4 regions of the Caballeronia sp. 11_S32 genome follow, and region 1 is predicted to be linked to each of the others. Evidence: riboswitches for the same ligand, from Rfam matches in the RefSeq annotation. Region 1 holds a riboswitch; each other region holds the start of a gene.

Region 1 (5,076 bases):
CGCGAGCCCCGCGAGCACGTTGATGAGCGTCGTCTTGCCGGCGCCGTTCGGCCCGGCGATGCACCACGTTTCGCCCGATTCGATCGTCTGCGTGAGACCGTCGATGAGCGTGCGCGCGCCCGCGCGAAGCACGATGGCATCGAGATGCAGACTCATCGCGGCCTCCGCAGCAGCATCCACAGGAACATCGGCACGCCGGTCAGCGCCGTGACGACCCCTACCGGCAATTGCGCGGGCGCGATCACGGTGCGCGCGGCGAGATCGGCTGCCATCACGGCGAGGCCGCCCGCGAGCGCGGCGGCGGGCACGAGCATGCGCTGATCGTTGCCGAAGGCGAGCCGCAACAGATGCGGCACGACGAGCCCGACGAAGCCGATGGTTCCGGCGGTCGTCACCGCGGCTGCCGCCGCGAGCGATGCAACGAGATACACGCGCAAACGCAGGCGCTCGACTGGCACGCCGAGCGCACGCGCCGTGGTATCGCCACGCAGGAGCACATTCAGTTGCGGCGCGGCGGGAACGATCACGACGAGCGCGACCACGAGCGCGATCAACGCGGGCCACGGCGCCGCCGCGCCGTTGAGATCGCCCGTGAGCCAGAAGATCATGCCGCGCAAGCGGTTCTCGGGCGCGATGCTCAGGATCAGCGTGATCAGCGCGCCCCATCCCGATGCGATCACGACGCCCGTCAGCAAGAGCCGGGGCGAGGCATCCTGTCCGCTTTGCCAAAGGTCTTTGCGCGCGAGTCCGAGCACGATGACGATAGATGCAAAGGCGCCCACGCAAGCGGCGATATCGACGCCCCACCACGGCAGCGATGCGAGCATCGCCGCGAGCGCGAACGTCGCGGCCCCGCCGGACACGCCGAGCACGTAGGGCTCGGCAAGCGGATTGCGCAACAGCACTTGCAGCAGCGCGCCCGCCATCGCGAGCAATGCGCCCGATGCGAAGCCCGCCAGCGCGCGCGGCAGACGCAACGTGAGCACGATTTCATCGGCCAGATCGGGTGCCGCGGCATGCGCGCGAAAGAACGCGCCGATCGCGCGCGATACCGGCACCGCGACGCTGCCCATCGCGAGCGAGGCGACGAGCACGATGAACGCGGCGAGCGCGAGCGCGATCCAGATCGCAGCGGCGCGGCTCGCGCTCATCGCGCGCGGACGTTCAACGGCGCGGCTCACGACGGATGCCAGCCCAGCGTGACATAGGCGCCGCGCCGTGGCGTGTTGTACGAGTACGCAAGTTCATAGTCCTTGTCGAACAGATTATCGATGCGCGCCGTGACGTACCACGACTTCGAGATGTCATAGCGCGCCGACAGATTCACGATGCCATAGCCCGCGAGCGTCGAATCGTAATCGCTGCGCTGGCCGCTCACGATCCATTCGCCGCCGACACGCCAGCGCCCGATGGTGCGATGCGCCGTCAACGTCGCGAAATGCCGCGCGCGCCGCGTGAGTTCCTCGTTATTCGTTTCGTCGACGGGATTCTGGAACGTCACGCCCGCGCGCACGTCCGTTGCGCCGACATGCCCCGCCCACGATCCCTCGATGCCCTGCACCTTCGCGCGCCCGACGTTCTGCGCGACATAGTAGAAGCCGCCGTCGGACACATAGTCGATCAGATTCGAATAGCGCGTCTGAAAGAGCGTCACGCGCATTACGCCAAGCGCGTTCGATGCGTACTGCAACGCCGCTTCCACGGAATGGCTGCGCTCCGGCTGAATCGACGGATTGCCGCTGAACGGATAGTAGAGGTCGTCGAAGCTCGGTGCGCGGAACGCCGCCGCATAGCTCGCGCTCGCCTTCCAGTGCGCGTCGAAGTTGTACGCGTAGCCCAGATAGTAGCTGTTCGCGCCGCCGAAATCGGAATACTGGTCGTGACGCAGATTCGCCTGCAACTCGTTCGCGCCGATGCGGCCCACGTAGCCCGCGAACACCGAGTTCACGTGACGATCGGGTGCGCTGAACTGATCTGAATCGAGCGTCTGGTCGAGATGCTCATAGCCGAAGAGCAGCTTGTGCGCCTCGGTGATCCGGACATCGTTCTGCCACGTGTATTGATGATTCTCCGAATCGAAGCGGCTCGTATAGACGCCGTTGTGCTCGATGTTCGCGCGGTCCTGTCCCTGCGCGATCGTGAAGTGCGTGGTCCAGTTGTCGGTGATCCTGCCGTTTGCGAACACCGAAGCCGAGCGCACGCGGTCGTGCGTTTCGTTGATATCGGTCGGCAGGCCGTAGGCATCGTCGAAGCTGTTGATGCCGTTCGATTGCAAAAAGCGCACGCCCGCGTCCCACTTGTCGCTGAACTTGTGGCGCAGCGTCGCCGCGACGCTCTCGTTCAGATAGCCGTTTGCGTTCGGGTTCGCATTGGGCGCGATATTCGGATCGATCGACGAGAAACTGTCGGTTTTCTCGCGCGAGACGTTGAGGCTGAAGGTCGTACGGCCGTCCTTGTCGAGCGCGCCGTTCACGCCCGCCGATTGCCGCTGCGTGTGATAGCTGCCGTATTCCGCCTCGAAGTTGAAGCGCGGCGGATGCGACCCGCCTTCCTTCGTGAAAATCTGCACGACGCCGCCGATCGCATTCGATCCATACAGCGCCGACACATTGCCGTTCACGACCTCGACGCGCCCGATCTGATCGAGCATAACTTGCGATAGCTGCGCCGCGCCGAGCGACGCCGATTCGACCCGCACGCCATCGATCAGCACGAGCGATTGCGACGACGCCGCGCCGCGTATGAAAAGTCCCGAGTTCGCGCCCGGGCCGCCGTTGCGCGTGATCTGCACGCCGGGCGCGAGCGCGACGAGGCCGAGCGCATCGTCGGCGTTGGCATCGGCAATGTCCTGTTCGTCGAAGACCGATGTCTGAGGGAGAGCGTCCGCGAGCGGCTGCGGCGCGCGCGTCGCGGTGACGACGATGGGCGCAAGCGTTTGCGATGTATCGTCCGCTGCATGCGCGGTGCTTGCGAGCGGCAAACCGGCGATGGCCGCAACGAGCGTGCGACGAAGAAAGCGGCCGTCCTCGATGGCGGCCAGAGGCAAAAACATGGTGTGAGGCGTTCCCGTGGAGCATGAGCGCGGCCCCGCTCCCCGCGAGGTCGATGCGCGACGAACGCATCGCGCGATGAGCGCCGATGCGTCGAGCTTTGGCCGGTATCCGGGCTGGCGACGGATCGTCTCGCCTTCCCGCGCATCGTGCGCAGTGGCGTCGACACGTTTCTTGCAGTCGAGAACGTGCGATGAAATTCGACACGCTCGCGCCGCAAAAACGCGCATGAGACGACTTGCAACTTGCGTTGCGGTCGCTTACCGTTGCGGGGGCAGCACAGGTTGGCTCGTCCCGGTCGGACTTCGAGACTTCGCTCCCTGTTTCCCGTTTGACTGCATCCGCGAGATCCGCGAATGCGAGCACCAAAAAGTGCGGCAAGTGTAGGAGCGCGGGTGGGGGCCGTCAAGAAAGCGGCACCGGCGGATTGGCGCGGCGCATCACGAATCGAACGAGAATCGGCCGGCCTTTCCTTACGCGAGCGACGACCAGCGCTCGCGTTTTCTGCACACGAATGCAAGGCGACATGCGCTTAATCGATGGTTTAAGCGCGAGATCGCATGCTGTTACGTCTCGAAACGAGACAATTATCGGAAGCTCCGTTGAACCGCGCTAAAATGCGAGGTCTTTAGAGGACGCAGCACATGCTCAACGAACTCGAATCACTGTCAGGAAACATCGGCCGGCTGATCCAGATCAGCGAGCGCCACAAGCAGGCGCATCAGGCGCTGCAGGAACAACTCGAACAGCTGCGCGCCGACTATGCAAACATGCAGGCCGAACTCGCGCAAGTGCGCGAAGAGCGCGATACGCTGCAGTCCGAACGCGACTCACTCTCCGCGAAGATCGACGACGCGCAGGTGCGCCTGAACGCAATTCTCGAAAAGCTGCCGCGCGCGAAGTCGGGGCAACATGCCGAATCCGACAATCAACTCGATCTCCTCGAAGCCGATTCCCAGGAAGCACATGAAGCGGAATTGCACGGCGAGCATCATCAAGGAGAGAAGGCATGACGACCACGCAGATCGAAGTATCCATTCTCGGACAGCCCTATCGTCTCGCGTGCTCGCCGGCAACGGAAGGCGCGTTGCGCGAAGCCGTCGCGCGCGTCGATGCCGAGATGAACAAGGTGCGTAATGCAAGCAGCGTGCGCGGCACGGATCGCATCGCGGTAATGGCGGCGCTCTCGCTGGCGTCGGAATTGCTTAAGCTGCAGGACAGCGTGCGTCACGGCGAGGCCTTTCCCGCCGAGGAAATCCGTCACACGATGCACTCGATGAACGAGCAACTGAGCGCTGTCATTGCGCAATATGAAGCGCAGTAAGTGATGCGCGAATGGCACCGGGCGAATGTCAATCGCACGCCCGATGTCAATCGAAAAAAGAAACCGCCCGAACACTGCCGGGAAGCTGCACAAGGCAAACGATTGGTGTAAAGTGACGGTTCCCTGCCTGGTACGCCAAGGTCATATATTCCTTGAACCAATGCTACATTGGCACGGTTGCGGAACCTTGCAACATGGGCGCGCGCGTCGCTAGTCCGATGTACCCGAAGTGTTGCTTACCGCGACCAATCTTGAACCCAGGTTCAGGATGCCGGCCTAGCGGCCGTGGCGGGGACCTCATTCAAGAAACGGCATCGGATCTTCCGGTGCCGTTTTCATTTGCATCGTCGATTCAGCATCGTCGATCCTGCATAGCGAACAATCATGCGCTACTGGCTGATGAAGTCCGAACCGGACGAAGCGAGCATCGATCATCTCGCGCACGCGCCGAAAAAAACCTTGCCGTGGACGGGCGTGCGCAACTATCAGGCGCGCAACTTCATGCGCGATCAGATGCAGGTCGGCGACGGCGTGCTCTTCTATCATTCGAGCTGCCCGGAGCCGGGCATTGCGGGTATCGCGAGCGTGTGCTCGACGGCATATCCCGATCCCACGCAGTTCGATCCGAAGAGCGATTACTACGATCCGAAATCCACGCAAGAGACGCCGCGCTGGATGCTCGTCGACGTGAAGTTCGTCAGG
Region 2 (5,076 bases), on a different contig from region 1:
TCAGATGATCGATGATGACCGCCTGTGCGCGGCGCTTCGCCTGACTGCCTTCGCCCGGATCGTTCACGATGAACGGATAGAGATGCGGCATCGGCCCGAGAATCGCATCGGGCCAGCACGACGACGACAACGCGACGCTCTTGCCCGGCAGCCATTCGAGATTGCCGTGCTTGCCCACATGCACGAGCGCATCCGCCTGAAAGCGCAGGCGCAGCCAGAAATAGAACGCCAGATACGAATGCGGCGGAACGAGCTCGGCGTCGTGATAGCTCGCGTAATCGTTGCGCTCGCGCGAGCGTGAAGGCTGAATACCGATGAAGATTTCGCCGCAGCGATAACCCGCGATCATGAAGCGGCCGCGTCTTAACGTCGGGTCGTCTTCGGGCGCGCCCCAGGTCTTTTCGAGCGCGGCGCGCGCATCGGCGGGAAGCAGGCGATATGCATCGAGGTAGTCGTCGAGCGAAAGGCTCTGCAACGCGGGACGCAGATCGCGCACGACGGGGTCGTTGGTCACGCCTTCGGTCAGCGCGGCGATGAGCGCATCGCCGTTCGCGGGAATCGGGCCGACGCGATAGCCTTCGCACGCGAGCATCGCCAGTATGCCGATGGCCGACGCGGGCGTATCCAACCCCACGCCATTGCCGATGCGCCCTTCGCTCGCCGGATAGTTCGCGAGCACGAGCGCGATGCGCTTCTGCGCGTTCGGCGTATGACGCAGCTTGCACCAGCGTCGGCTCAGCTCGGCCACGAAGCGCACGCGCTCGGCATCGGCCTGATAGCGCACGACATCCACTTGCGTATGCTTGCAGTGATACGCGAGCCCCTTGAAGCTCACCGCGCGCGTGATGATGCGGCCATCGACTTCGGGCAGCGCGACGTGCATCGCGACATCGCGCGAATTCAGGCCGTGATTGTCCTTTTGCCAATCGTCGCGATTGCCGCCGCTCAGAATGACTTGCAGCACGGGCGCATCGCCCGCGACTTCGAATGCTTCGTCCTCGCCGATCACGCTCGCGGCAAAGGCCGTCGTGTTCAATACGAGCGACGCGCGATGCTCCGCGCACAAGCGCTCGACCACTTCGCGGCTCACGCTTTCCTTCAGCGACGAAATCGCGATTGGCAGCGGATTCATGCCTTCTTTTTCGAGCGCTTCGATGAGCGCATCGAACACGGCGGTGTTGCCCGACTGCAAATGCGCGCGATAGAACAGCATGCCGACGACGGGCGCGCCTTCGGTCCAGCGCGCCTGCCAGTCTTCGATTGCCGCAATATCGCGCTCGGGATGATAGATCGCGACGGCAGGCAGCGGGCTCGGCGCTTGCGGCTCGCGTCCGAAGCCGAATGCGCGGTGTGCGATCGAGCGCAGAAACTCTTCCGCATTGCGTGCGCCGCCCTCGCGCAGATAGCGCGACAACTCGCGGCAGAACTGCGCATCCGCCGTGCTCTTGCCGATGAGATTCGGGTCCTCGGTCAGATCGCCCGAGAACATCGCGAGCATCTGCTTTTCTTTCCTCGCCAGCGCGACGAGGCGCTCGATACCATACGGCCAGTACGACTCGCCGCCGAGATGATCGACGATCACGACCTTCGCGTGACGCAAGACATCGTCGACATAGAAATCGACGGAAGCCGGTTGACGCAGGAACGCCTGATTCGCGAGCCGCACTTCGGGAAAGCCGGCTTCGAGACGCGGAAACACGCTCGCGAGCAGCGCGAGCGTCGTATCGGCGGAACTGAGCACGACGATCGGTGCGCTCGTCTGATCGATGCGCATGACGCCCTGCGCGTCGTCGACAAAGCCTCCCGGTGTCGTGCGGAGCAGATGCATCGCTGTTACGCCTGCACGGGCGCGCTTGCGAGCGCGGCGTCGAAGGCGCTTTGCAGCGTATCGCGTTCCAGATCTTCGCCGATCAGCACGAAGCGGCTCGGCGTGTTCGCTTCATCGGCTTGCCAGCGGCGATCGAAGTAGCTGTCGAAGCGCCGCCCGACGCCCTGCACGACGAGGCGCATCGCGGCGCCCGGCAGCGCGGCGAAGCCCTTTACGCGATAGATCGTGTGATGCTCGACGAGCACATGCAATGCGGCCAGCGCCTGCTCGCGCGATTCGACCACGCCTTCTACGACGACCGAATCGAACTCGTCGTGATGATGATCGGCGTGGCCTTCGTCATCGGGCGAGCCGTGATGATCGTGCCGCAGATGAATGCTTTCTTCCGATGCGGATTCGAGCCCGAGCAGCGTATGCACATCGAGCCTGCCCATCTGCGCGGGCACGATCTTCACCTCGGGCGGAATCTCGGGACGCACGAGCGCTTCGACCTGTCGCAGCGCGGCATCGTCCATGAGATCCGTCTTGTTGACGATGACGAGATCGGCCGACGAAAGCTGATCCTCGAACAACTCGTGCAGCGGCGATTCGTGATCGAGGTTCGGATCGGCCTTGCGTTGCGCATCGACGGCGACGGGATTCGCCGCGAACTGGCCGCTCGCGGCAGCGGGGCCGTCGACGACAGTCACGACCGCGTCGACAGTGAACGCGTTTTTGATCGACGGCCAATTGAATGCCTGCACGAGCGGCTTGGGCAGCGCGAGACCCGAGGTTTCGATCAGCACGTGATCGATGCTGTCGCGCCGCTCGACGAGCTGCTCCATCACCGGATAAAACTCTTCCTGCACCGTGCAGCACAGACAGCCGTTTGCGAGCTCATACAGATTGCGGTCCTTCGAACCGGCTTCGTCGTCGCAACCGATGCCGCAGCCCTTCAAAATTTCCCCGTCGATGCCGAGCTCGCCGAACTCGTTGACGATCACCGCGATGCGCTTGCCTTGCGCATTGGACAGGATATGCCGCATCAATGTGGTCTTGCCGCTGCCGAGAAAGCCGGTCACGACCGTGACGGGGATCTTGCGGGTTTGCATCGTAGCTCCGTGGCTGATTGTGCGTGCGCTTCATCTCGCGCGAGGCGAGGGACTTCGCGGCTGGACGAAAAGAGAAACGCACGATTCGATGGATCACGGGACGCGCCGCATCCCCGCGGCTACGCACCCTCTCATGTCTGGCCGGTATCCGGGCTGACGACGACGCCGCTTCGCCTTCCCGCGCCCCCAATGAGCGCAGTGGCCTCGAAGCCGGCTTCCCGCACGGGCGATGAAAACATCGCCTATGCGGGAATCGCTTACCGTTGCGGGGGCAGCGCAGGTTGACGCTCGTTCGACTGGTCGAATGGAACGCGCCCTGCTTCCCGTTTAACTGCGCGCGAGAGAATCCGCGCGCGAGCACCAAAACTGCGTGAAAGTCTAGGCCCCGCGCGCGTGAGCGTCAAGAAAGGACCGGCTGCGCCGGGCACATTCGGGCATTGCGCTGTGATAAGGTTGGCCCGCTCCGAACGCGCGTGCCGCGCACGTCATCTCTACTCTCCATGAAACCTGTCATCGTTCGCATGAATGCGGTCTGTGTCACGCGGCTCGCGGTTGGCATCGGCTGCAGGCGCGGCACGAGCGCCGATGCGATCGAACAGGCCGTGCGGCGCGCACTCGGCTCGCGTTCATTCGCCGATATCGCGATCGTCGCGAGCATCGACGCCAAGCGGGACGAAGCGGGACTGCTCACGTTCTGCGAGCGTCATCGCTTGTCTTTGCGTTTCTATAGCGCCGATGAAATCGCACGGGCGCCCGGCACCGCGGTGTCGAATCACGCGGCGAAGCATATGAAGGTCGATGGCGTATGCGAGCCTTGCGCGCTGCTCGCGGGCAATACGCACACGCTCATCGTGCCAAAGACGATCGATTGCGGCGTAACCGTCGCGGTTGCAAAGGCGCGTGAGGGCGGCGCGAGCGAAGGGTGAATCGCGACTTGAGGGTCGCGTGCGCGCGGGCTTTGCTGTCTAGCGGCTTCACGATACCCCGTCTGAACTTGTCGCGGCAAAGCCAGACGAGCAACGCAAGCGCCACAAGCTCCAGATACAGATAGAACGCGTCCATTTCTCTGCTCCTCAAGTCGGTGACTGCATGATGCACACCGTCTCTTAGCGCAGAATTAACCCGCGAACGACGCATATCGAAGCCGCCACTGAGGTACGATACGGCCGTCTTTCATATGCGCCCACACGCATCGATTCCCTTCGAACCCGGAGATCATGTGAAAACCGATACCGAATCGCATCTGCGCATGACCCAGCGCCGCAAGGAAGGTCACGAGAAAAAGCAGGCCGCGGCCGATCACGAGAAAGGCCTGCTGATCGTGAATACCGGCAACGGCAAGGGCAAGACCACGGCGGCGTTCGGCATGGCCGTGCGCGTGCTCGGTCATGGCATGAAGCTCGGCGTCGTGCAGTTCATCAAGGGCGCGCTGCATACGTCCGAGCGCGATTTTCTCGGCACCATCGCCAATTGCGATTTCGTCACGATGGGCGACGGCTACACCTGGAACACGCAGGACCGCGAAGCCGACATGGCTACCGCGCGCCGTGGCTGGAACGAGGCGCGGCGCATGATCGAAAGCGGCGAGTATCAGATGGTCGTGCTCGATGAGCTCAACACCGTGCTCAAGTACGAATATCTGCCGCTCGACGAAGTGCTCGACGTATTGAAGGCGCGGCCCGCGATGCTGCATGTCGTCGTCACGGGACGTCATGCGCCCGATGCGCTCGTGGAACTCGCCGATCTCGTCACGGAAATGCGCCTCGTGAAGCATCCTTATCGCGAGCAAGGCGTGAAGGCGCAACGCGGCGTCGAGTTCTGAACGCGATGCCGGACTGCCCCGCTCTCTTCATCGGCGCGAGCGCGTCGCATCAAGGCAAGACCACGGTGACGGCCGCGCTCGCGCGGCATCACACGCGCCGCGGCCTGAAGGTGCGCGTCTTCAAGACCGGCCCGGATTTTCTCGATCCGATGATTCTCGAACGCGCATGCGGCGCGCCCGTCTATTCGCTGCATCTGTCGATGGTCGGGCTCGATGCGTGCCGCGCGCTGCTCGCGCAAGCGGCGCGCGAAGCGGATCTCATCCTCATCGAAGGCGTGATGGGTCTCTTCGACGGCACGCCCAGCAGCGCCGATCTCGCCGCCGCGTTCAACGTG
Region 3 (5,076 bases), on a different contig from region 1:
GCGTGATGCTGTCGATGCCCGCGAGCGCCGCCGATCTCGCGATGCACAAGCTCGTGAACGTCTGCGCCGGCAATGGCGCGCGCGGCCTGCCGACGATCCACGGCCAGGTCACGGCCTACGATGCCGTGACGGGCGTGCCGCAGTTCATGCTCGACGGCCCGACGGTGACGGGGCGGCGCACGGCTTCGGTATCGATGCTCGCGATCCGCGCGCTGCATGCGAACGCGCCGCGCGAGGTGCTTGTCATAGGCACGGGCAAGCAGGCGGCGTATCACGTCGAGGCGCTCGCTGCCGTTTATCCCGGTGCGCATATTCACGTGCAGGGCTCGCGCCCGGAACGCGCGCGCGAATTCTGTTCGGCGCATGCGTCGGTTTGCAACAACCTGTCCGCGCTGGAACAGTCCGTGATTCCCGATTCCATCGATGTCGTGATCGCCGGGACCACGAGCAAAACGCCCGTCTACACGCTGCCTGCGCGCGCGGGGCGCCTCGTGATCGGCGTGGGCGCATTTACCGCCGATGCCGCCGAAATCGCCGCCGCGACCGTGCATGCGAGCGAGCTCTATGTCGACGATCCCGCGGGCGCGCGGCACGAAGCGGGCGATTTCATTCTCGCGGGCGTCGACTGGAGCGCGGTCCATCCGCTGTCCGAGGCGCTCGCGGCGCCCTCGAACGAAGCCGCTTCAGCGCGTCCCGTGATGTTCAAATCGGTTGGCTGCGCGGCGTGGGATCTTGCGGCGTGCCGCGTCGCGCGCGCGGTTTTGTCGGACGAAAACAACGCGTCGCGCCACGCGCAGCAAGGATAGGAAGGTTGGAACGGTACTTGCTGGTTGCCTACTTAATGAGTGGCGCTCGGGGCGCCACGGGACGAACGGCGCCGTGACGCGCCACAGCAATCGAGCCAGCGAACTAACCCATGAAAAGTCGATACGACAGTAAATGGCACCCCTGGATTCCGGCGCACGAGGACGGGCATGAAGGTGCCGGCGGCACGGCGCGCGGGGAGCGCCACACGCCTGCCCATGCGAGCGCCGCGCCGCCCGCGGCCTATTTCATCTCGGTGCTAGAGCTCGCCACGGGCGAGAAGCTCGGCAACGACGAGCGCACGCGCGCCGTGGCGATGCTCGAATCGCAATTCGGCGCGGGTCGCCCGCGCACGCTGAAAGAGGCGGTGCGCATCTGCGCCGCCGCTATCGATTCGTCGACATTGCAGCGCATGGCGCGCGGCGCGAAGGCCTGAAATCGGTCTGATCCGTTTGCGCGGCCGACGCGCGTTTTTTCACACGTGTGTAAAACGCGCGTGCGTGCCAGCAAAGCGCGCGAACGTTCGGACGCGCGCCTCGCCTCTCATTTGACGGTCTGAATCACCTCGAAGCCTTCGAACTCGGGGTGCCCGAGATAGAGCTGACGCGTTTCGCCGCCCGCGTTGCGGTGCGCCGCGCGAAACGCGTCCGAGCGCGTCCAGTCCTCGAAGGCCGCCTTGTCCGCCCAGACCGTGTGGCTCGAATACAGAACGTGGTCGTCCTTGACCGGTCCTTTGAGCAGATGAAACTCGACGAACCCCGGCACGTCCTTGAGATGAGTGTCGCGGCTGGTCCAGAGGCGTTCGAAATCGGCCTCGGCGCCGGGCACGATCTTGAAGCGGTTCATGGCGATATACATGTCGATGCGTTTCCTTCGCGGTAAGCGGTCGTCAATGGAAAAAATCAGCTGCGTTCGAGTTCGACTATCGTTTTGAAGCCGCCGAAAAACATGCGCTTCGCGTCGAACGGCGGCTCGGCGGATTCCATCATTGTCTTGAGGCGCGGGTCTTCCATCACCTTGGCGTTGATGCTGTCGCGCTGCTCGCGCGACTCGTAGACGATATACGAGAACGCCACCGTTTCGCCTTCCTTCAGTTGCACGCTCTGCGGAAAGGATGTGAGCTTGCCGGGCTTCACATCGTCGGCGATGGTCTCCACGAATTGCAGCGCTCCATATTCCAGCCAGATCTTGCCGGCTGCTTCGGCCATGGTGCGGTAGGCGTCGATCTTGTCGATCGGCACCGGCACGACGAATCCATCCACGTAGTGCGCCATATGAGTCTCCTGATTCGGTTCGAGAGGGCCGCGCATGCGATGCGCTGTCTCTTTGAGCCATGCGCCAGGAGGGAAGTTCAGGCGCTCGCGTGCGGCAGTTCGGCCGTCCATGTATCGGCGGGCGTGGCGCGCCTGAGCACCGTCGACGACAGCGGCGCGAAGTCCATCGTGTAGACGGACGCGAGCGGCATGCCGAGCGCATGCGCGAGCGCCGCTTTCACGACGATCGCATGCGTGACGACGATGCAGCGCTCGCGCGCATTTAGACGATCGATGAATGCAAGACCCTCCGCGACGCGCGCCGCCAGCATGGCGACGCTCTCGCCGCCGTGCGGGCGCGCTTGCGGATCGGCGAGCCACGAGGCGACTTGCCCGGGCTCGCGCTCGCCGGTTTCGCGAATCGACAGCCCGTGCCAGCGGCCGTAGTCGATGTCGTCGAACGCGGGGACGATCTCGAATGCATTCGAGATCCATGCCGCCGTTTCGCGGGCCACGCGCGCGGGACTGGAGATGACGCGCATATCGCGTGTCTCGCGGCCCGCGCGCAGCGGCGCGAGCATGGCGCGCGCATCGCGCTCGGCGCGTTCATCGCCGCTGGGAAAGCGGCCGGCTTTCATCGCGCGCGTGGCGGCGTGGCACAGCAGGATGAGTTCCAAGGGAGCGTGACGGGCGAATCGGAATCGTTTTACTTTGCCGTCAATCATCATAGAATGGCAAGCTTGCAGTGCGAGGAAGCCGGTGCAAATCCGGCACGGTCGCGCCACTGTATGCGGTTCGTGAGCTTAAAGGCGCTCTCCCGCGAGTCAGACCCCGCTGCATGCTCTTCATCAATCGGGACGCGCTTTTCCCTGGAGAACCACCATGAATGCTTCCAACGCGCCGGTCTTTTCCGCTCCGGCTTCTCCCTCGCTCGACGCACCCATCCCCATTCCGGTGCGTGAAGTGCTGCCGTGGGCCGTCTTCATCGGCCTCATTCTGCTGATCGCCATGTATTTCGTGGGCGCTGAGCAGGGCGCGACGTCGATCTTTTCCGGCACGTACGTTCACGAATTCGTTCACGACGGCCGGCATCTGCTCGGCTTTCCGTGCCACTGAGGGCGCGTCATGATTCGCACTTTGCTGATACGCGGCATGATCGCGGGGCTGGTCGCGGGCCTGATCGGCTTCGGCTTCGCGCGCGTGTTCGGCGAGCCGTCGGTGGCGCGGGCCATTGCGTTCGAGGAACAGCATGAGCATGCGTCGGTGCCACATGAGCACGAACATGCCGATGCCTCGGCAAGCGCCGCGCATTCGCACGATCACGGCGACGATGCGCTCGTCTCCCGCGATACCCAGGCGGGTCTCGGCCTGCTGACGGGCATCGCGGTGTTCGGCACCGCATTGGGCGGTCTCTTTTCTCTCGTGTTCGCGTTCGCGTATGGACGGCTCGGCGCATTGCGCGCGCGGGGCACGTCGGCGTTGCTGGCGTTGTTCGGCTTCGTGAGCGTGGCTATCGTGCCGTTTCTCAAGTACCCGCCGAATCCGCCGGCGGTCGGCAGCGCCGAGACCATCGGGCCGCGCACCGCGCTTTTCTTCGGCATGGTGGCGATGTCGCTCGTGGCCGCGGTGTTCGCCGTGCGGCTGCAGCGGCGCATGGCAGCGCGGCACGGCGGCTGGAACGCGACGCTGCTCGCGGCGGCCGCGTACATCGTCGCAATGGTGATTGCGCAGGTCGCGTTGCCGCGCATCGACGAAGTCCCCGCCGATTTCTCTGCTTCGCTGCTGTGGAATTTCCGTCTCGCCGCGATCGGCATGCAGGCGCTGATCTGGACGACGCTCGGCCTCGTGTTCGGCGCGCTCGCGGCGCGTGAGCTGGAGCGCCCGGCGGTCAGGAGAATGGCCGCGGCCTGAGCAATTCATCACGGCTGACCGCACGGCCCGCGTTCCGTCAGGAGCGCGGGCTTTTCGTTTGGTCTTTGGCCGCACGCCGCGCGAGCAATTCGTCGAACAAATCGCGCTTCGCGGCATCGTCCATGGATCTGAACGTCTTGATCTCTTCGCGGCTTCTGAAGCAGCCGAGGCACAGGCCGGTTTCGGCATCGAGCTTGCAGACGTCGGTGCAGGGCGAGCCTATGGGTTCCTGCGTCTTTGCGCGCTCGATGGTGAAGGCGAGATCGAGCGGCGTGCGAATGTCTTGCGTGGTCGTCATAGTTGTTCGCCGCGAAAGAGCGCGGCGGCCGCGGCCGGATTCGATGGCCAGTATGCGTGCATGTAGGTGGCCGTCACCGGACCGTGCCGATAGAGCGCTTCGCCTGCTGTGCCCGTGGTCGCGTGTGTCGCTTGAAGAACAGGTTGCATCGGCGTTTGCAGGGTCGAGTAATGGAACGTGTGGCCGGTCATCGCGCCATGCATGGTGTCGATGCGCTGCATTGCGAGGCGCGAGAGCTTGCGTTGCATCGCGGCATCGCCGGGAAGAACGCCTAGCATCGCGTGCTGCGTTCCTTCGATGTCGGTCAGCGAACCCAGCAGATAAAGCATGCCGCCACATTCCGCGACGACCGGCTTCTCACGCGCGACGTGTTCATCGATCGACGCGCGGGTGCGCGCATTCGCGGCGAGCGCCGCCGCATGCAGCTCGGGATAGCCGCCGGGAAGATAGAGCGCGTCGGCATCGCGGGGCGCGGGCTCGTCGGCAAGCGGCGAGAAGCTGCTGATACGCGCGCCCATCGCGACGAGCAGGTCGATATTCGCCGGATAGATGAACGAGAACGCGGCATCGCGCGCGATCGCGATATGCATGCCGTCGAGAAGACGCGGCGGCGAGGGCAGCACCGCATCGTCGAAATGGACCGGCGGCGGAAGATCGGCGAGCGATGTTTGCGCGATCGCATCGGCGGCGCGGTCGAGCCGCGCATCGAGGCCCGCGACTTCTTCGGGCTGCGTGAGGCCGAGATGACGTTCGGGCAGTGCGATATCGTCGGCGTTCGAGAGATGGCCGCAATAGCGCAGGCCTTCGGGA
Region 4 (5,076 bases), on a different contig from region 1:
CGCGGTCGCGCAGCTTCCCGTCGTGTAGCCGCTTCTGAGCGGCGCGGCTTTTTCCGGCGTTTCGTCACGCATAGGTTTCGTCACGCATATTGCGTCACGGTTTGCTCACGTGCAAAAGCGTGATCGGCAGCGCGGGCCGCCACGTATCGAAACTGCCGAGCGGCTCCGCCTGTGTGATGCCGATACGCGTCAGCTCGCCGCCATGCCGCGCGCGCCACTCGACGAGCGCCGCTTCGCTTTGCAGCGTCACCGCATTGGCGACGAGCCGTCCGCCCTGACGCAGACGCGCCCAGCACGCATCGAGCACGCCCGGCGCGGTCAGGCCGCCGCCGATGAACACGGCATCGGGCGCGGGCAGGCCATTGAGCGCGGCGGGCGCCTCGCCTCGCACGAGCTGCAGCGCGGGCACGCCGAGCGCGTCGCGGTTGTGCTCGATGAGACGCTGCCGGCTTTCGTTCGATTCGATCGCGAACGCGCGGCACGCGCCGTGCGCGCGCATCCACTCGATGCCGATCGAGCCGCAGCCCGCGCCGACATCCCACAGCAATTCGCCCGGCTGCGGCGCGAGATGCGCGAGCGTCACCGCGCGCACGTCGCGCTTGGTGAGCTGGCCATCGTGCCGATAGGCGTCGTCGGGAAGGCCCGGCGTAAGCGGCGGACCGGCATGGCCCGCGTGCGTGCGGCATTCGATCGCGACGAGATTGAGCGCGGCGGCGAGCGGCTCGCGCCAGTCGTCGGCGCGCTCGTCGATACGGCGTTCGTTCGCGCCGCCGAGATGCTCGAACACGGTCATGCGGCTCGCGCCGAAGCCGTGCGCGGTCAGCAGCGTGGCGACGGCGGCGGGCGTCGTGCCGTCGGCGGAAAGCACGAGCAGGCGCACGCCGCGATGCAGGCTCGCGAGCAGCGACGCGACGGGCCGCCCGACGAGCGACACGCACACCGCGTCCTGCAGCGCCCAGCGCAGGCGCGCCGCCGCGAGCGACAGCGACGACGGCGCGGGAATGACGCGCATTTCCTCGTTGGCGACTTCGCGCGCGAGCGTCGCGCCGACGCCGAAGCACATCGGATCGCCGCTTGCGAGCACGCACACGCGGGTCGTGGCGTCGCCGCGATCGCCGAGCACGGCATCGAGTGAAAAGGGTTTCGGCCACGGCACGCGGCGCGCGGCGATGCGCGCCGGCAGCAGCGCGAGGTGGCGCTCGCCGCCGTGAATCGACTGCGCGTCGAGCAGCGCTCGCCGCGCCATGCGGGAAAGGCCGTGCCAGCCGTCTTCGCCGATCCCCACCACGGTCAGCCAGGTCGACATGCGCCGCCTCCTTTTTGCGGTTCGACAAGCGCTTCACGCCGCCGCACAACGCGCGCGGACGGCCTCGAAGCGCTTGGATGGTCGATAAAAGCGGGCATAATACAGGTCCGTCGGTGCCCCGGGGTTGTCAAACTCAGGGGCTAATAGGGAACACAGCAAAACTGTGGCTGCCCCCGCAATTGTACGCAGCGAGTCCGCGCTCCACTGCCACTGGTTTTTACCGGGAAGGCCGGCGCGAACGAAGACCTGCCAGCCAAGAGACCTGCCGACTCACCGCATTCGCGCGACGCCGACCGGGCGGGGTGTACCGGTTCGCTCATCATGCGCGAAGCCCTACGGGTCACGCTTTGACTTCATTCGACCGTCCATCGATCCCGAACGCTCCGCGCGCATCCGCGTGTCCGGGCCTGATGCGCATCGTGCCCGCGCGCGACGGCGGCCTCGCGCGCCTGCGTCTCGCGGGCGGCGCATTGAGCGCGCACGCGGCGCGGGCCGTCGCGCGCGCGGCGCGAACGTGCGGCTCGGGCGTGATCGAAGTGACCAATCGCGCGAATCTGCAACTGCGCGGCATCCGCGACGATGCCCACGCTGAACTGGTGAATATCGCGTCCGGCGCGGGCCTCGGCCCGGCGATGCCAGGCGGCGACGATCTCCGCAACGTGATGCTGAGCCCGCTCGCAAGCGACGAGACGCGCGCGCTCGCCGCGGACATCATCGACGCGATGCAGGCCGATGTGTCGCTGCGCGCGCTGTCGCCGAAGTTCGCGCTGCAGCTCGACGGCGGCGAGCAACTCGCGATGCTCGATCATCCGCACGATCTGTGGCTGTCTTCGCTCGACGGCGGCGCGCGCTTCGCATTCGGCTTTGCGGGAACGATGCAGCAGCGCGCGCACGGTGCCATCGCGCGCGGCGACGTGGTGACGTTCGCCTTGAACGTGCTGCGCCGTTTTCTCGCGCTGGCATCGCCCGAAGAGCATCGCATGCGCGATCTGCTTGCGCGCATCGGCATCGAGCGCTTTCTCGAAGCATTCCATTTCGATGCGCACGCGAACGCATGGCAACGCGCACCCGCCGATGCATCGCTGCGTCTCGGCGCGCACGCCGAACCGCATCGCGCGACGTGGTACGCGGGCGCGCAAACGCCGCTCGGCCGCCTCGACGCGCGCATGCTCGAAGCGCTCGCCGATCTCGCCGAAACGCATGCCGAAGGCCGCCTCGTGATGACGCCATGGCAAAGCGTGCTGATACCCGGCATCGCGCCTCAGAACACACACGACGTGCTGCAAGGCCTGCGTGCACTCGGCCTCGCCACCGATCCGCGCGATCCGCTCGCACGTCTCATCGCGTGCGCGGGTTCCGAGGGCTGCATCAAGAGCCGTGCCGATACCAAAGCCGACGCGCATCGCCTCGCCCCGCTCCTGCCCTCGCATGACGAAGGGCCAGTGCATCTGAGCGGCTGCGAGCGTTCGTGCGCGGCGGCGCATCCCGTGCCGGTGACGCTCTATGCCGTCGCGCCGGGACGATACGACCTGCATCGCGACGCCCACGCCGTCGCGCGCAACCTGACCATCGAAGAGGCGGCCGAACGGCTCGCCCGGAGCCATGCCGATGCCTGACTATATCCGCGACGGCGCGGAGATCTATCGCCAGTCCTTTGCGACGATCCGCGCCGAAGCCGACCTCGCCGCCGTTCCCGCCGACCTCGAAAAGCTCGCGGTGCGCCTGATCCATGCATGCGGCATGGTCGATATCGTGAGCGATCTGCGCTTTTCTTCCGGCGCGGGCATCGCGGGCCGGCGCGCGCTCGCAGCCGGCGCGCCGGTTCTGTGCGACGCGCGCATGGTCGCCGAAGGCATCACGCGCGCGCGCCTTCCCGCCGACAACCGCGTGATCTGCACATTGAGCGACTCGTCGATCGCCGAGCGCGCCCGCGCGATGAACAACACGCGCTCGGCGGCCGCGCTCGAACTCTGGCGGCCGCATCTCGAAGGCGCGATCGTCGCGATCGGCAATGCGCCGACCGCGCTCTTTCATCTGCTCGACATGCTCGATGCGGATGCGCCGAAGCCCGCGCTCATACTGGGCTTTCCGGTCGGCTTCATCGGCGCGGCGGAATCGAAGGCGATGCTCGCCGCCGACAGCCGCGGCGTGCCCTTCGTCGCGCTGCTAGGCCGGCGCGGCGGCAGCGCGATGGCGGCGGCAGCGGTGAACGCACTTGCCTCGGAGGCCGAATGATGAGCGGACGTCTCTATGGTCTCGGCGTCGGTCCCGGCGATCCCGAACTGATCACCGTGAAGGCGCTGCGGCTTCTGAAGGCCGCGCCGGTGGTCGCGTATTTCGTCGCGAAGGGCAAGAAGGGCAATGCGTTCGGCATCATCGAAGCGCATCTCGACGATGCGCAGACGCGCCTGCCGCTCGTCTATCCGGTGACGACGGAAGCGCTCGAACCGCCGCTCTGTTACGAAACGATCATCAGCGCGTTCTACGACGAAGCCGCGCTCACGATCTCCGGCCATCTCGAAGCCGGCCGCGATGTCGCGGTGATCTGCGAAGGCGATCCGTTCTTCTACGGCTCGTACATGTATCTGCACGATCGTCTCGCCGGGCGCTTCGACGCGCATGTCGTGCCTGGCGTGTGCTCGATGCTCGGCGGCGTCGCGGTGCTGGGCGTGCCGCTCGTGTACCGCAATCAGAGTTTGTCGGTGCTGTCGGGCGTGCTGCCCGAAGACGAACTGAAGCGCCGCCTCGAAGCGGCGGATGCGGCCGTCATCATGAAGCTCGGGCGCAATTTCGACAAAGTGCGGCGCGTGCTCGCGGCGCTCGGCCTCGATGAGCGCGCGCTGTATGTCGAGCGCGCGACGATGGCGAACCAGCGCATCGTGCCGCTCGATGAAGTCGATCCGATGGCGTCGCCGTATTTTTCGCTGCTCGTCGTGCCGGGGAAGAAATGGCGGGCGTGAATGCTTCGGCACCGATGGCGATCGTCGTGCTCGGCCCCGCCGCGATCGATACCGCGCGGCGCATTCAGGCGCGTTTTCCTGAATCGCGCGTGCATGGGCTCGCGAATCGCGTGAGCGCGGATATCGCTTACGACGACTTCGGCGCGCACGTGCGCGAGTTGTATCGAGCGGGCGTGCCGATAGTCGCGCTGTGTTCGGCGGGCATCGTGATTCGCGCGCTCGCGCCTTGTCTCATCGACAAGGACGCCGAGCCGCCCGTGCTCGCCGTCGCGCAGGATGGCAGCGCGGTCGTGCCGCTCATCGGCGGAATGAGCGGCGTGAACGTGCTGGCGCGCGAGATCGGCATTGCGCTCGACATCGCGCCCGCGATCACGACGAGCGGCGAACTGCGCTTCGGTCAATGCCTGCTCGCGCCGCCCGAAGGTTATGCGCTCGCGGATATCGAGCAGGGCAAGCGCTTCGTGTCGGACTTGCTGGCGGGCGCGACGACGCGCATCGAAGGCCGCGCGCCCTGGCTCGACAATGCCGCCCTGCCCCGCGCCGACGATGCGCGTCTTGCCGTGCGCATCACGCCGCTCGCCGTGAACGATGAAGACAGCCTCGTGATCCATCCGCGTTGCGTGCTCGCGTGGGTCGGCGATGCATCTTCCGGCGATGAGATCGCCGAACGCGTGCGTCTCGCGATGCGCGAGCGCGGTGTGTCGCCGCTCGCGCTTGCGGCGTTGACCGCGCCTGCGCGTGACATGGCTTCGCGCTCGCTCGACGATGCCGCGCGCGCGTTGAATGTGCCGCTGCGCTTTTGCGATACCG

What was found. Region 1 has a riboswitch for cobalamin ahead of AC1Z32_RS17245 (TonB-dependent receptor domain-containing protein). Riboswitches for the same ligand answer to the same signal wherever they lie in the genome.
Region 2: linked by a shared signal. The riboswitch ahead of cobW (cobalamin biosynthesis protein CobW) and the one ahead of AC1Z32_RS17245 (TonB-dependent receptor domain-containing protein) in region 1 are both predicted to bind cobalamin.
Region 3: linked by a shared signal. The riboswitch ahead of AC1Z32_RS31075 (CbtB domain-containing protein) and the one ahead of AC1Z32_RS17245 (TonB-dependent receptor domain-containing protein) in region 1 are both predicted to bind cobalamin.
Region 4: linked by a shared signal. The riboswitch ahead of cobG (precorrin-3B synthase) and the one ahead of AC1Z32_RS17245 (TonB-dependent receptor domain-containing protein) in region 1 are both predicted to bind cobalamin.

Annotation. Positions count from the first base shown of each region.
Region 1 is NZ_JBXOWH010000003.1:1,210,458-1,215,533, reverse strand. Features, by position in the region: gene AC1Z32_RS17255 (ABC transporter ATP-binding protein) at 1-156, opposite strand, end outside; gene AC1Z32_RS17250 (FecCD family ABC transporter permease) at 153-1,151, opposite strand; gene AC1Z32_RS17245 (TonB-dependent receptor domain-containing protein) at 1,178-3,052, opposite strand; cobalamin riboswitch at 3,136-3,435, opposite strand; gene AC1Z32_RS17240 (ATPase) at 3,695-4,063, shown strand; gene AC1Z32_RS17235 (cell division protein ZapA) at 4,060-4,374, shown strand; RNA gene ssrS (6S RNA) at 4,492-4,673, shown strand; gene AC1Z32_RS17225 (EVE domain-containing protein) at 4,759-5,076, shown strand, end outside.
Region 2 is NZ_JBXOWH010000004.1:1,067,313-1,072,388, forward strand. Features, by position in the region: gene cobN (cobaltochelatase subunit CobN) at 1-1,828, opposite strand, end outside; gene cobW (cobalamin biosynthesis protein CobW) at 1,834-2,919, opposite strand; cobalamin riboswitch at 3,042-3,299, opposite strand; gene AC1Z32_RS31050 (cobalamin biosynthesis protein) at 3,420-3,845, shown strand; gene cobO (cob(I)yrinic acid a,c-diamide adenosyltransferase) at 4,139-4,741, shown strand; gene AC1Z32_RS31060 (cobyrinic acid a,c-diamide synthase CobB) at 4,747-5,076, shown strand, end outside.
Region 3 is NZ_JBXOWH010000004.1:1,072,544-1,077,619, reverse strand. Features, by position in the region: gene lhpI (bifunctional Delta(1)-pyrroline-2-carboxylate/Delta(1)-piperideine-2-carboxylate reductase) at 1-806, shown strand, start outside; gene AC1Z32_RS31095 (hypothetical protein) at 917-1,240, shown strand; gene hmuQ (heme-degrading protein HmuQ) at 1,348-1,662, opposite strand; gene AC1Z32_RS31085 (DUF1428 domain-containing protein) at 1,707-2,078, opposite strand; gene AC1Z32_RS31080 (histidine phosphatase family protein) at 2,156-2,734, opposite strand; cobalamin riboswitch at 2,784-2,910, shown strand; gene AC1Z32_RS31075 (CbtB domain-containing protein) at 2,940-3,173, shown strand; gene AC1Z32_RS31070 (CbtA family protein) at 3,183-3,968, shown strand; gene AC1Z32_RS31065 (DUF1289 domain-containing protein) at 4,006-4,266, opposite strand; gene AC1Z32_RS31060 (cobyrinic acid a,c-diamide synthase CobB) at 4,263-5,076, opposite strand, start outside.
Region 4 is NZ_JBXOWH010000004.1:1,057,784-1,062,859, forward strand. Features, by position in the region: gene AC1Z32_RS31000 (cobalt-precorrin-5B (C(1))-methyltransferase) at 1-72, opposite strand, end outside; gene cbiE (precorrin-6y C5,15-methyltransferase (decarboxylating) subunit CbiE) at 95-1,306, opposite strand; cobalamin riboswitch at 1,401-1,590, shown strand; gene cobG (precorrin-3B synthase) at 1,654-2,922, shown strand; gene AC1Z32_RS31015 (precorrin-8X methylmutase) at 2,915-3,541, shown strand; gene AC1Z32_RS31020 (precorrin-2 C(20)-methyltransferase) at 3,538-4,266, shown strand; gene cobJ (precorrin-3B C(17)-methyltransferase) at 4,254-5,076, shown strand, end outside.